DNA from 4 places in the Erwinia sp. E_sp_B01_1 genome. Region 1 is predicted to be linked to each of the others. Evidence: predicted binding sites of a transcription regulator. Region 1 holds the regulator's gene; each other region holds the start of a gene.
The links. Region 1 encodes PurR, which represses purine synthesis genes. Its sites were predicted from a motif close to CANGCAAACGTTTGCNTG; they were not measured.

Region 1 (3,130 bases):
GTAATATTTGCAGGTTGCGTTCAAAAATATTGCAGGCAGATTATGTGGTCAGAACATTCTCTTGAAGTGGTTGATGCAGTGGCGCGTAGCGGCAGTTTCACCGCAGCAGCAGCTGAGCTGCATCGCGTGCCTTCAGCCATCAGTTATACCGTCCGGCAACTGGAAGAGTGGCTGGCCGTTCCGCTGTTTGAGCGCCGTCACCGGGATGTGGTATTAACCGCAGCCGGCGCGGTGTTCATCCAGGAGGGGCGAAGTGTTATCAAAAAAATGCTCGCCACCCGCCGTCAGTGTCAGCAGGTCGCCAACGGCTGGCGGGGGCAGATAAATATCGCCGTGGATCGCATAGTTAAGCCCCGGCGCACACGGCAGTTAGTGGTCGATTTTTACCGCCATTTTCCGGACATGGAGCTGCATCTTTCTGCGGAGGTGTTTAATGGTGTCTGGGATGCGCTGGCAGATGGCCGTGTGGATGTCGCTATTGGTGCCACTCAGGCTATTCCGGTGGGTGGACGTTTTGCCTTTCGCAATATGGGCGCGTTGAACTGGCGTTGCGTGGTGGGGGCCGGGCACCCGCTGGCTGCATTAACGGGTGAGGTCAGTGAGGAAGCTATCCGGGAATGGCCCTCGCTGGTGATTGAGGACACCTCCCGTGCCTTACCTAAAAGAACCACCTGGACGCTGGATAATCAGCGTCGTCTGGTGGTGCCGGAATGGGAAAGCGGCTTCGACTGCCTGCTGGCCGGGCTTTGCGTGGGGATGGTCCCGGGTCATTTCGCACGCCCCCTGTTACAAAGCGGCGCGCTGCATGAGTTAACGCTTGAGACGGCGTTTCCCGACAGTCCCTGTTGCGTAAGCTGGTCTGAACAACAGGCCTCGCCCGCATTGAGCTGGCTGCTGGACTACCTGGGTGAAAGCGACACCTTAAACAGTGAATGGCTGCGCGAGGATAATTCAGCAGGCGACAGCGTCGGTTAGCGTCGATAGTCCAGGAAGGGGCCATCTGCTACTGAACGGCGTTCAATCAATGATGGATGAACCTCTATGGTCTGCGGATCTTCGCGCTTGCTGGTGATACGGTCCAGCAACATATCAAAAGCCGTTTCGCCCAGGCGTTCTTTAGGCTGATGGACGGTGGTCAATGCCGGTGTGAAATAGCGGGCGTTGCGCACATTGTCATAACCGATCACGGAAATGTCCTGGGGCACGCGTAAGCCCAGCTCATCTGCAGCACAAATCGCGCCCATTGCCATGACGTCGCCACCACAAAATACTGCCGTGGGGCGCTGCTTCTGCGATAAAATTTTCTGCATGGCCTGATAACCGGACTCAGGTTCAAAATCTCCCTGAACCAGCCACTCCGGGCGCAAAGTTATGCCTGCTTCTGACAAAGCCTTCAGAAAACCAGCATGGCGACCCCCGCCCGTATTGCGTTCCAACTGGCCAGGGATCACGCCAATATCACGGTGCCCGCGGTCAATCAGGTAACGCCCGGCCAGATAGCCACCCTGAAAAGCGTTATCCAGAACGGTATCGGTGAAGTCGCCACGGGATTCACCCCAGTCCATGACGACCATCGGTATATTGCGATGCTCTTCCAGCATCCTGATCAGAGGTTCAGGATATTCGGAACACATCACCAGCAGGCCATCCACACGCTTCTGCGCCATCATGGAGAGATAGGCCTGCTGCTTTTGCAGTTCGTTATGCGCATTGCCCAGGATCAACGTATAGCCTTTGGCAAAACAACGATTCTCTATGGCTTCAATAATTTCAGCAAAATAGGGCGCTTCGCTGGACGTTGCCAGCAGCCCGATAGTTTTAGTGTGATTCACTTTGAGACTGCGGGCCACGGCGCTGGGTGAATAGTGAAGCGCCTTGATTGCGGCCCATACTGCTTCACGTGTCTCTTCTGCGACGAAACGCGTCTTGTTAATAACATGCGATACGGTGGTGGTAGACACGCCTGCCTGTCTGGCCACATCTTTTATCGTTGCCATGAAATAGCTACTCCTGCGCTTATCTTAACTTGATGATAAGTCTGTTGTTAATCGTTTGCCTGGTAAGGATGAAAATCTGACGTCATACGACGTTTTTTTGATGCTTACGGAGACGTCAGAAAGGAAAGGGGATTGCCTGCCGACCGCGGAACGCCACAAGGCGCGGGCCGTTGCGCAACAAAAAAAGGATTCTAACAAGGCTGAGCAGAGAAAACGAGATTTTTACTGACAAGTATGGGAAAATCAATGACACCATTAATTGTAGGGTTATTCAGGAGCACATATGGACACCGATCTGAAGTTATCGTTAATGACCACGCTGGGAGCACTGCTGGTCATTATTGCTTTCAGCTTTACCGCCGTTATGCATTAAACCTTCAGGGGCCGATTGCCCGGCCCTTGTTTTCAGCGCTTAACGAATCGTTTTTGGCGTCATCACCCGGCGGGCACCAATGTAGTGACGCTGCCAGTAATCTTCGCCCAGCGCGCTGACCTGAATATCTTTGCCCGTACGCGGAGACTGGATAAACTTCCCACCGCCCAGATAGACACCAACATGATCTGCCGTGCCCCGGCCATTGATGCGGAAGAAGACCAGATCGCCTTTTTCCAGTTCATCCCGTTTGATGTTAGCGGCATCACGCAGGTGATACATCTCGTTCGCCGTTCGCGGGATTTTAAACTTCACTAAATCTTTATAGGCATACCAGACCAGCCCACTGCAATCAAAACCGGTTTTAGGTGAAGTCCCACCCCACTGATAAGGTTTACCCAACTGGCCCATCAGCTTGGTCATCGCCGTTTCGCGTGCTTTCTGGTAGCGGGCACGGTGAGCTTTGCTCAATTTAAGCGGGGCAGAAAGCGAGCCTGCGGTCAGCTCTTCAGATTTTTTAATTATTTTGCCACGACGCCCGTAGCGTTTTTTCTCATCGTGCAGCGCAGTTTTCTTTTTATATTTGCCGGCGGTGAGGGTAGTTGTCTGCTGAGGGGCTTTCTTTTTAAGCCGGGGCTTATTAGCGGTAACGTCGCGGGGTTTCTTGCTGGTGGACTCTTTAACTTTTTTGGTAGCGCTGGTTTTTACCGTCCGGCGTTTACGTCGCTCATCTTCGCGGGCAGGGGTGGCGGCATCTGCT
Region 2 (3,130 bases), 2.4 Mb from region 1:
TTCTTCGCGTTGCATCGAATTAAACCACATGCTCCACCGCTTGTGCGGGCCCCCGTCAATTCATTTGAGTTTTAACCTTGCGGCCGTACTCCCCAGGCGGTCGACTTAACGCGTTAGCTCCGGAAGCCACGCCTCAAGGGCACAACCTCCAAGTCGACATCGTTTACGGCGTGGACTACCAGGGTATCTAATCCTGTTTGCTCCCCACGCTTTCGCACCTGAGCGTCAGTCTTTGTCCAGGGGGCCGCCTTCGCCACCGGTATTCCTCCAGATCTCTACGCATTTCACCGCTACACCTGGAATTCTACCCCCCTCTACAAGACTCTAGCCTGCCAGTTTCAAATGCAGTTCCCAGGTTAAGCCCGGGGATTTCACATCTGACTTGACAGACCGCCTGCGTGCGCTTTACGCCCAGTAATTCCGATTAACGCTTGCACCCTCCGTATTACCGCGGCTGCTGGCACGGAGTTAGCCGGTGCTTCTTTTGCGGGTAACGTCAATCGACAAGGTTATTAACCTTATCGCCTTCCTCCCCGCTGAAAGTACTTTACAACCCGAAGGCCTTCTTCATACACGCGGCATGGCTGCATCAGGCTTGCGCCCATTGTGCAATATTCCCCACTGCTGCCTCCCGTAGGAGTCTGGACCGTGTCTCAGTTCCAGTGTGGCTGGTCATCCTCTCAGACCAGCTAGGGATCGTCGCCTAGGTGAGCCATTACCCCACCTACTAGCTAATCCCATCTGGGCACATCCGATGGCGTGAGGCCCGAAGGTCCCCCACTTTGGTCCGAAGACGTTATGCGGTATTAGCTACCGTTTCCAGTAGTTATCCCCCTCCATCAGGCAGTTTCCCAGACATTACTCACCCGTCCGCCACTCGTCACCCAAGAGCAAGCTCTCTGTGCTACCGTTCGACTTGCATGTGTTAGGCCTGCCGCCAGCGTTCAATCTGAGCCATGATCAAACTCTTCAATTAAAAGTTCGATTTGCTGCAACAAGTGCAGCGATGCTCAAGTGTAAAACGTCATAATGAATTTCATTATGTGTTCACTCTTAAGGCTTGATATTTTTTTGCGTCCAAAGACGCTGATATCAATCCTGCGAGTGCCCACACAGATTGTCTGATAAATTGTTAAAGAGCGGTGCGGTAAGCGCCTTGGCGACTTACTGCGAGGTGGCGTATACTACGCTATCCTCCTTCAGAGTCAACGTCTTTTTCAGAAGTTTTTCTCCGGCGGTTCAGCTTCCTGAACCTCTCAACCCGGTGACTGTTAAGCCGTTGTTCCGTGTTGATGGATGCGCATTATAGGGAGTTCTGAAGCCCTGACAACCCCTAAATTGCGATAAATAGCGCGTTCGCTGCAATCCCCAGCAAAAGGGCTGTTTATACGCAGTTATCAACAACGTTATCCACAAATTACCCCCTCCGTTAAATTAGACAAGCGCCACGCAAACGTTTTCGCTACAATGCCCCCGCAAAATATTTGCCTCTGTTAAGGGCGTTACCTGAGGCCGAATCCATTCTTCTTCTATATAGAGAAAGAAAATGGCTAAGCTTGAGGTAACGATCTTATCTATGCGAACCAAAGCCAAGGGATACTCCTCATGCAACAACCTCGTCCTGTACGCCGCGCTCTTCTCAGCGTGTCTGACAAAGCTGGCATCCTCGAATTTGCTCAGGCGCTCTCTCAGCGCGGTGTCGAACTGCTCTCTACGGGTGGCACGGCAAGCCTGCTGGCGAAAGCTGGCCTTCCTGTTACCGAAGTCTCTGACTACACCGGTTTCCCGGAAATGATGGATGGACGCGTCAAAACTCTGCACCCGAAAGTGCACGGCGGCATTTTAGGACGCCGTGGTCAGGACGATGCCATCATGCAGGAGCACAGCATCTCCCCTATCGACATGGTGGTCGTTAACCTTTATCCGTTTGCTGAAACGGTTGCCCGTGAAGGTTGCTCTCTGGAAGATGCCGTTGAGAATATTGATATCGGCGGACCGACCATGGTGCGCTCAGCGGCCAAGAACCACAAAGACGTCGCTATCGTAGTCAAGAGCAGTGATTACCAGGCGATCATCGCTGAGCTGGATGCCAACGAAAACTCGCTGACGCTGGAGACCCGTTTCGACCTGGCTATTAAAGCTTTCGAACACACGGCCGCTTACGACAGCATGATTGCCAACTACTTCGGCAGTCTGGTTCCAGCCTATCACGGCGAAACCACACAACCTTCCGGTCGCTTCCCTCGCACGTTGAACCTGAACTTCATTAAGAAGCAGGATATGCGCTACGGTGAAAACAGCCATCAGGATGCTGCCTTCTATATAGAAGAGAATGTCTCTGAAGCTTCTGTTGCCACTGCACAGCAGGTTCAGGGCAAGGCGCTCTCTTACAACAACATCGCCGATACGGATGCTGCGCTGGAGTGCGTGAAAGAGTTCACCGAGGCTGCCTGTGTGATCGTCAAGCATGCTAACCCTTGTGGCGTAGCCGTAGGCGGTTCAATTCTGGATGCTTACGAGCGTGCTTATAAAACGGATCCAACCTCGGCCTTTGGCGGCATCATCGCCTTCAACCGTGAACTGGACGAAGCCACCGCGCAGGCCATCATCAGCCGCCAGTTTGTGGAAGTGATTATCGCGCCTTCAGCCAGCGAAGCCGCGCTGAAGATTACCGCTGCAAAACAGAATGTTCGCGTGCTGACCTGTGGTCAGTGGCAGCAGCGTCAGAAAGGCCTGGATTTCAAACGCGTCAACGGTGGCCTGCTGGTGCAGGACCGCGATCTTGGCATGGTAGATGAAAGCCAGCTGCGTGTTGTCAGCAAGCGCCAGCCTACTGAACAGGAACTGCGTGATGCGCTGTTCTGTTGGAAAGTGGCTAAGTTCGTTAAATCCAATGCGATCGTTTATGCCCGCGAGAATATGACTATCGGCATAGGTGCAGGCCAGATGAGCCGCGTCTACTCCGCAAAAATTGCCGGGATTAAAGCCGGTGATGAAGGACTGGAAGTGAAAGGCTCCGCCATGGCTTCTGATGCCTTCTTCCCGTTCCGTGACGGTATTGATGCTGCTGCAGCAGTCGGAGTGAGCTGCGTCATTCAGCCTGGCGGCTCTATTCGTGATGAAGAAGTGA
Region 3 (3,130 bases), 1.5 Mb from region 1:
CTCTGACTTCACGGCCTTTATGCATCAGGGAAGCGTGGTGGAGTTTGGTGAAACGGACGAACTTTTCACAACGCCGCGCCAGCGTCGTACCGAGGATTATATTACCGGGCGCTACGGCTGAGTTTTCTGAATTCTGCCCGGCAAAAAGGGGCTTTCGCCCCTTTTGATATTCAGCTTCGCGCACCTGTCCGGTCAGTCGAACGCGTGACCTTCCAGCGGTAACTTCTCGCCATCCAGCCAGGCTGCGTCATCCTTCATCTCCAGACGACCCTCAACAAACCAGCTCACCACCAACGGATAAATGGCGTGTTCCTGATGCTGAACGCGTGCATTTACCTCATCCTCAGTATCGCCAGCAAAAACCGGCACCTTCGCCTGAAGGATCACCGGGCCGCCATCCAACTGTTCAGTGACAAAATGCACCGATGTTCCGTGCTCTTCATCACCGTTCTCAATGGCCTGGCGATGCGTATGCAATCCGGGATATTTAGGCAGCAGGGAGGGGTGGATATTCAGCATTCGTCCGGCATAGTGCTGAACAAACTGCGGACTGAGAATGCGCATATAACCGGCCAGCACTACCAGATCGGGTGCATAAGCGTCGATTTCCAGCATCAGCTGATTATCAAACGCCTCACGATCGGCAAACTGAGAGGCCGCCAGCGCATGGGCAGGCACCCCGGCCTCACGCGCTCGCGTCAGACCGTAAGCTTCCGATTTGTTGCTGAACACGGCAGCCACGCTGCCGTGGATCTGGCCCTGCTGACAGCCATCCAGGATTGCCTGAAGATTGCTCCCCTGGCCGGATACCAGCACGACTAGCCGTTTCATGCGTTAATGACCACACGTTCTTCAGAATCGGAAGCCTTGATCACCCCGATTTTCCAGGCTTTCTCGCCCGCATCGGTCATCAACTGCACCGCTTTGTCCGCTTCTTCTGCGCTCAGGGCAATCAACATGCCTACGCCACAGTTAAAGGTGCGGTACATCTCAAAGCGGCTCACGTTGCCCGCTTCCTGCATCCAGCCAAACACAGCAGGCCACTGCCAGCTTGACTCATCAATCACCGCCTGGGTGTTGTCAGGCAGCACGCGTGGGATATTTTCCCAGAAGCCGCCGCCGGTCAGGTGAGCAACAGCATGAACATCAACCTGTTCAATCAGGCTCAGGATGTTCTTCACGTAGATGCGGGTTGGGGCCAGCAGATGATCGGCCAGAGGCTTGCCTTCCAGCTGAGTGGTTTCCGGATCGGTGTTGCTGTGTTCCAGAATCTTACGCACCAGCGAATAGCCGTTGGAGTGCGGGCCGCTGGAACCGAGAGCAATCAGCACGTCGCCGTCCTGAACTTTGCTGCCGTCGATAATTTCTGATTTTTCGACCACGCCGACACAGAAGCCAGCCACGTCGTAATCTTCGCCATGATACATGCCCGGCATTTCAGCGGTCTCGCCGCCTACCAATGCACAGCCTGACTGTGAACAGCCTTCAGCAATCCCGGTGATCACACTGGCTGCGATCTCCACATCCAGTTTGCCGGTGGCATAGTAATCCAGGAAGAACAGGGGTTCGGCTCCCGAAACCACCAAATCATTCACGCACATCGCGACCAGATCGATTCCGATGGAATCGTGGCGTTTAAGGTCCATCGCCAGACGCAGCTTGGTGCCGACGCCGTCAGTGCCGGAAACCAGAATCGGTTCGCGGTATTTTTGCGGCAGTGCACAAAGGGCACCGAAACCGCCCAGCCCACCCATGACTTCCGGGCGACGGGTCTTTTTCACTACGCCTTTAATACGATCGACTAAAGCATTACCAGCATCGATATCTACGCCGGCGTCTTTATAGCTGAGAGAGGTTTTGTCGGTCACTGCGAATCCCCACGCGGTTTGCGGTTGGTGGTTGGAAAATAAAGCGCGGCAATTCTAACAGCGCAGGCAAACGTTTGCGAGTGCCATCTTCGACGCGTTGCGGATATCTGAATTTTAGCCAATTCTTAACAGAGCGCGAAGGAATTGGCAGAAGTTGCATTAAGTCATATGGCGCAGCGCGTAAATGGCGCTATAATCTCGCGATTTTTTTTGCAGCTTAACACTCCGGGAGTACAACAATGAAGATCGTGGAAGTCAAACACCCGCTGGTCAAACATAAACTGGGTCTGATGCGTGAACATGACGTAAGCACCAAACGTTTTCGTGAACTCGCCTCAGAAGTGGGAAGTCTGCTGACTTATGAAGCCACCTCTGATTTAGCCACCGAAACGGTCACTATCGAAGGCTGGAATGGCCCGGTTGAGATCGAGCAAATCAAAGGCAAAAAAATTACCGTGGTGCCGATCCTGCGTGCAGGTCTTGGCATGATGGAAGGGGTGCTTGAACATGTTCCCAGCGCCCGTATCAGCGTTGTGGGCGTCTACCGCGATGAAGAAACGCTGGAGCCGGTGCCTTATTTCCAGAAGCTGGTCTCCAACATTGAAGAGCGTATGGCACTGGTTGTTGACCCGATGCTGGCAACCGGCGGTTCCATGATCGCCACCATCGACCTGCTGAAAAAAGCGGGCTGCACCAGTATCAAAGTGCTGGTGCTGGTTGCCGCCCCAGAAGGCCTCGCGGCGCTGGAGAAAGCACACCCGGATGTTGAGCTGTATACCGCGTCAGTGGATCAGGGACTGAACGAGAAGGGCTATATCATTCCAGGCCTGGGCGACGCAGGCGATAAGATTTTTGGTACCAAATAGCTAAAAGATAATTTCCAAGCCGACCGCAGAGTCGGCTTTTTATTGGGTAAAACAAAGGGTATCACTATGACTCGTCGTGCAATTGGCGTCAGCGAGCGGCCACCGCTGCTGCAAACCATTCCCCTCAGCTTCCAGCACCTGTTCGCGATGTTTGGCGCCACGGTACTGGTACCGATCCTGTTCCATATCAATCCGGCCACCGTGCTGCTGTTTAACGGTCTGGGTACCTTGCTCTATCTCTTTATCTGTAAGGGAAAAATCCCGGCTTATCTGGGATCGAGCTTTGCGTTTATCTCACCGGTGCTGCTGCTGCTGCCGCTGGGGTATGAAGTGGCGCTGGGCGGATTTATTTTGTGCGGCGTGCTGTTTTGTCTGGTGGCGTTGATCGTCAAAAAA
Region 4 (3,130 bases), 1.7 Mb from region 1:
AGTACGACGCCACCAGCAAAACCTGGCACAGTGATGCCTCTGGCTGCACGCTAACCGACAATCTCTCCGCCTGGCAGGCTGCCGGAGCAAAACTGATTGGAGGCTGCTGCCGGACCACGCCTGCAGATATCTCAGCCATCGCAAAACGGCATTCAAGATAACCCCCTGAAAATTTCCCTTATTACGCCCGTATTCGCCGGGCGTTATTAATGAAAACCCGGCAGACTCCGCTTAGACTATTCTGAATATTTACTCTGGCAGGAACATTTATGACAAGGCTTTTACTGGCGCTGACTGCAGCGTGGTTACTGAGTGGCTGTGCCACAATCGTGGGTGACAAAGCCCAGGACGTCTCAATTCAGACCTGGCCTCAGGGCGTCAAATTTGTGGTGCAGGATGAAACAGGGCGGGCAGTGGCAGAAGGCGTGACGCCGCAAACGGTTTCTCTGCTGAAATCGGATGGCAGCTATTTCGGTAAGAAAAAGTACCGACTGATGCTGGAGCGGGCAGGCTACGTGCCGCAGACCATTCCGCTGGAAGAGAGGCCAAACCTCTGGTACATCCTGGGGAATATTCCACTGGGCGGCTTCCCTGGCTGGCTGCTTGTCGATCCTTTCAACGGTGGGATGTATAACATCGAGCCGGAAAGAGTGCATACCATCATGAATCCGGTAGGCGCGCGCGGGTAATATAGTCCCGGACGCTGCGATTCAGGGGCAGAAACAACAACGCCAGCGCTGTTTAAGGCGCTGGCGTTGAGAGAGCGCGTTCAACGCATCAGAAGTTGTAACCCACCACCAGGTAGTAACCCCAGCCGGTCGATTTCACTTCAAACGGACCGTTACCAAAGTTCAGCTCCTGGCCATCGGCCCACTGTCCGCCGTTGTGGAAATAACGCGCCACAACCGAGTAGTGCCAGTGATCATAGCCCAGAGAGAGGATATGGCTGGAGGCGATAGAGTTGCTGGTACGGGATGCATCAGACTTATCACGCAGGTCGGAACCCCAGTCAAAGTTAGTGAAACCAACATAGCCCAGATTACCGCCCCACAGGGTGGTAATAGGCACGAAGTATTTCACCTTGAAGCGGTAACCATCCCAGCTGTTTTCATTGGCTGCGCCGTAGTTTTCCCACTGGTATTTGGCATAAACGTTCAGCGAGAGTCCGATATCAGAATGCGTATCGATATCGGTGCCCAGACCCATATACCAGGTGTTCTGACGGTTATCACTGTTGTGACCCATATCGTAGATATAGTTGTTCGCGAAGTACCACTCTTTGAACGGACCAAAGCTCAAATCGGTATTGGTCAGCTTGTCGATGGAGAAGCGGGGTTCGATCTCCATAAACAGCGGGGAGCCGTGATCGAAAATACCGTTGGCGTTGGAGTTGCCCACGCCAAAGAAGTTGGTGGCATCCAGGTAGCCGTAGAAATCGAACCAGTCTTTTTTAGCAAAGGCTTCGTATTCGAGATAGACGTCATTATTGAACTGAGGTCCGAAACGGGTGTGGGTGCTGCCCACCACGTTAACGCTCTGGTGCCACCAGTCGGAAACGTATTCCGGTGCATCAGTAGCCGCCGTTGAAGAGACACTATAAGAGAGCGCCGCAAGTGCGCCAGCCATCAGAATTTTATATTTCATTATATTACCACATGCTTAATGACCATTTTCTGCAGCCACTGCGATGGTCTTGTTAAGTCGTCGACAGCCAGGAGAAGGGTGGCTGTATTCACAGCAAAAAACACCCGTATTGAATGCTGCGGCAGTGTGCCGCTATCCGGGCTTAAGGAAATAGAGATTGCTCACACTTGTCAAACTCTGTTTCATTTCACTTTAATTAAAGTGTGATGTGCATCACAAAATAATTCCAGTGCAGGGTTTTTGACCGGCAGGCAGGCTGCAATGGACATTATTGGGGGAGTAATCGTTTGCCTCGCGATTTAAAGCCTGATGGCATGACAGTCCCCTCCATCTGGCCATGATTATGTCTTCCGGTTGGGGGTGAGTGTGATAAGGGAAACTTATGATTCAGGCCCCCTGACAGGGGCCGATTTTATAAGCGTCCCGGTTAAAAGCGGGTTACATCAGGCGTCGATAGCCTCAGCATGCTTTAACAAATATTGCTCGGCCTCGGCTGACCATAATCCCTGATGGCGGTCCAGGATGGCGCGCAGTTCAGGATTTTCAATTTTTTTCAACGAAGTCAGCGGCAGATTTTTACCGGTGTAAACCAGTTTTTTACCGCCTACGATGGCCGGAAGATCAAGGGTGGCTTCACCTGCTGCGTTCAGCCCGAGAATATGCGTCACTACCTTTGCAGCCTGAACTTTTTTCTCCTCAATCAGCTTCACGGCGTTGAGCATATCCTCTGTATTGCCACCAGAAGTGCCAACATAGTGGGTGAAAGAGTAATGCACGTCATAGAAATTGATGGGCGCGCTGAACTGCCTGTTCTGGGGGCCGGCAAAGAAATTGACACAGCCATCCGGGGCAAGCAGCGAGGAAGCCTGGGTCACCAGCGCTTCATTCGGAACAAACACAAAAATATCGTCATAGCCTTCACCATCGCTCAATGCCATCAGATTTTCATCAGAGGCCTCCAGTTTGTTCAGGTAATGAATCTTCGTCTGAGGCCCGGAAGGATAGTGCAGACGCGCGTAATTGAGCTTTTCGTCATGGTTATCGGTGACAACCAGCAGGGCGGGATTGACGGGACCATGAAGGGCGTAATCTGTCGCCAGTAATCCCATTGGACCAGTCCCGCCAAGGATCAGGGTGCGTCCCTGTGGGCGGATCCCCATTTTGTGGTTATAGCTACCCTCCTGAAGATGGTAATTCGCATTAAAAGCGCCAATCACGCAGGAAAGCGGTTCAACCAGCGAGCCTTCAAAATAGGTCTCACCCTTATAAGCCAGCAGGCAATTCTGCTCCATCACCTCATTGGGAATGACAATATGCGTGGCTTCACCGCCGATCCAGGGGAAAGAGTAACCGGGGCAGTCAGGGCGATCCGGCAGTTGCAGATTGGCCTGAATCACATAGCGTTGCCCGGCCTGAAACTGATGCTGCCATTTTTTTCCAACGGCAAGAATATCTCCGCAGAATTCATGGCCGATGATCACCGGAT

Region 2: a site for PurR is predicted at 1,447-1,464, ahead of purH (bifunctional phosphoribosylaminoimidazolecarboxamide formyltransferase/IMP cyclohydrolase). Genes of this name have one in related genera too.
Region 3: a site for PurR is predicted at 1,932-1,949, ahead of purM (phosphoribosylformylglycinamidine cyclo-ligase). Genes of this name have one in related genera too.
Region 4: a site for PurR is predicted at 1,921-1,938, ahead of VRC33_RS17350 (nucleoside-specific channel-forming protein Tsx). Genes of this name have one in related genera too.

The regions. Positions count from the first base shown of each region.
Region 1 is NZ_CP142208.1:2,048,807-2,051,936, forward strand. It holds gene punR (DNA-binding transcriptional activator PunR) at 43-975, shown strand; gene purR (HTH-type transcriptional repressor PurR) at 972-1,997, opposite strand; gene VRC33_RS09890 (YnhF family membrane protein) at 2,281-2,370, shown strand; gene VRC33_RS09895 (C40 family peptidase) at 2,410-3,130, opposite strand, start outside.
Region 2 is NZ_CP142208.1:4,469,748-4,472,877, forward strand. It holds rRNA gene VRC33_RS20735 (16S ribosomal RNA) at 1-976, opposite strand, end outside; gene purH (bifunctional phosphoribosylaminoimidazolecarboxamide formyltransferase/IMP cyclohydrolase) at 1,606-3,130, shown strand, end outside.
Region 3 is NZ_CP142208.1:3,574,392-3,577,521, reverse strand. It holds gene pstB (phosphate ABC transporter ATP-binding protein PstB) at 1-121, shown strand, start outside; gene purN (phosphoribosylglycinamide formyltransferase) at 193-831, opposite strand; gene purM (phosphoribosylformylglycinamidine cyclo-ligase) at 828-1,868, opposite strand; gene upp (uracil phosphoribosyltransferase) at 2,108-2,734, shown strand; gene uraA (uracil permease) at 2,801-3,130, shown strand, end outside.
Region 4 is NZ_CP142208.1:3,712,332-3,715,461, reverse strand. It holds gene mmuM (homocysteine S-methyltransferase) at 1-161, shown strand, start outside; gene VRC33_RS17355 (hypothetical protein) at 270-689, shown strand; gene VRC33_RS17350 (nucleoside-specific channel-forming protein Tsx) at 778-1,644, opposite strand; gene sorE (L-sorbose 1-phosphate reductase) at 2,088-3,130, opposite strand, start outside.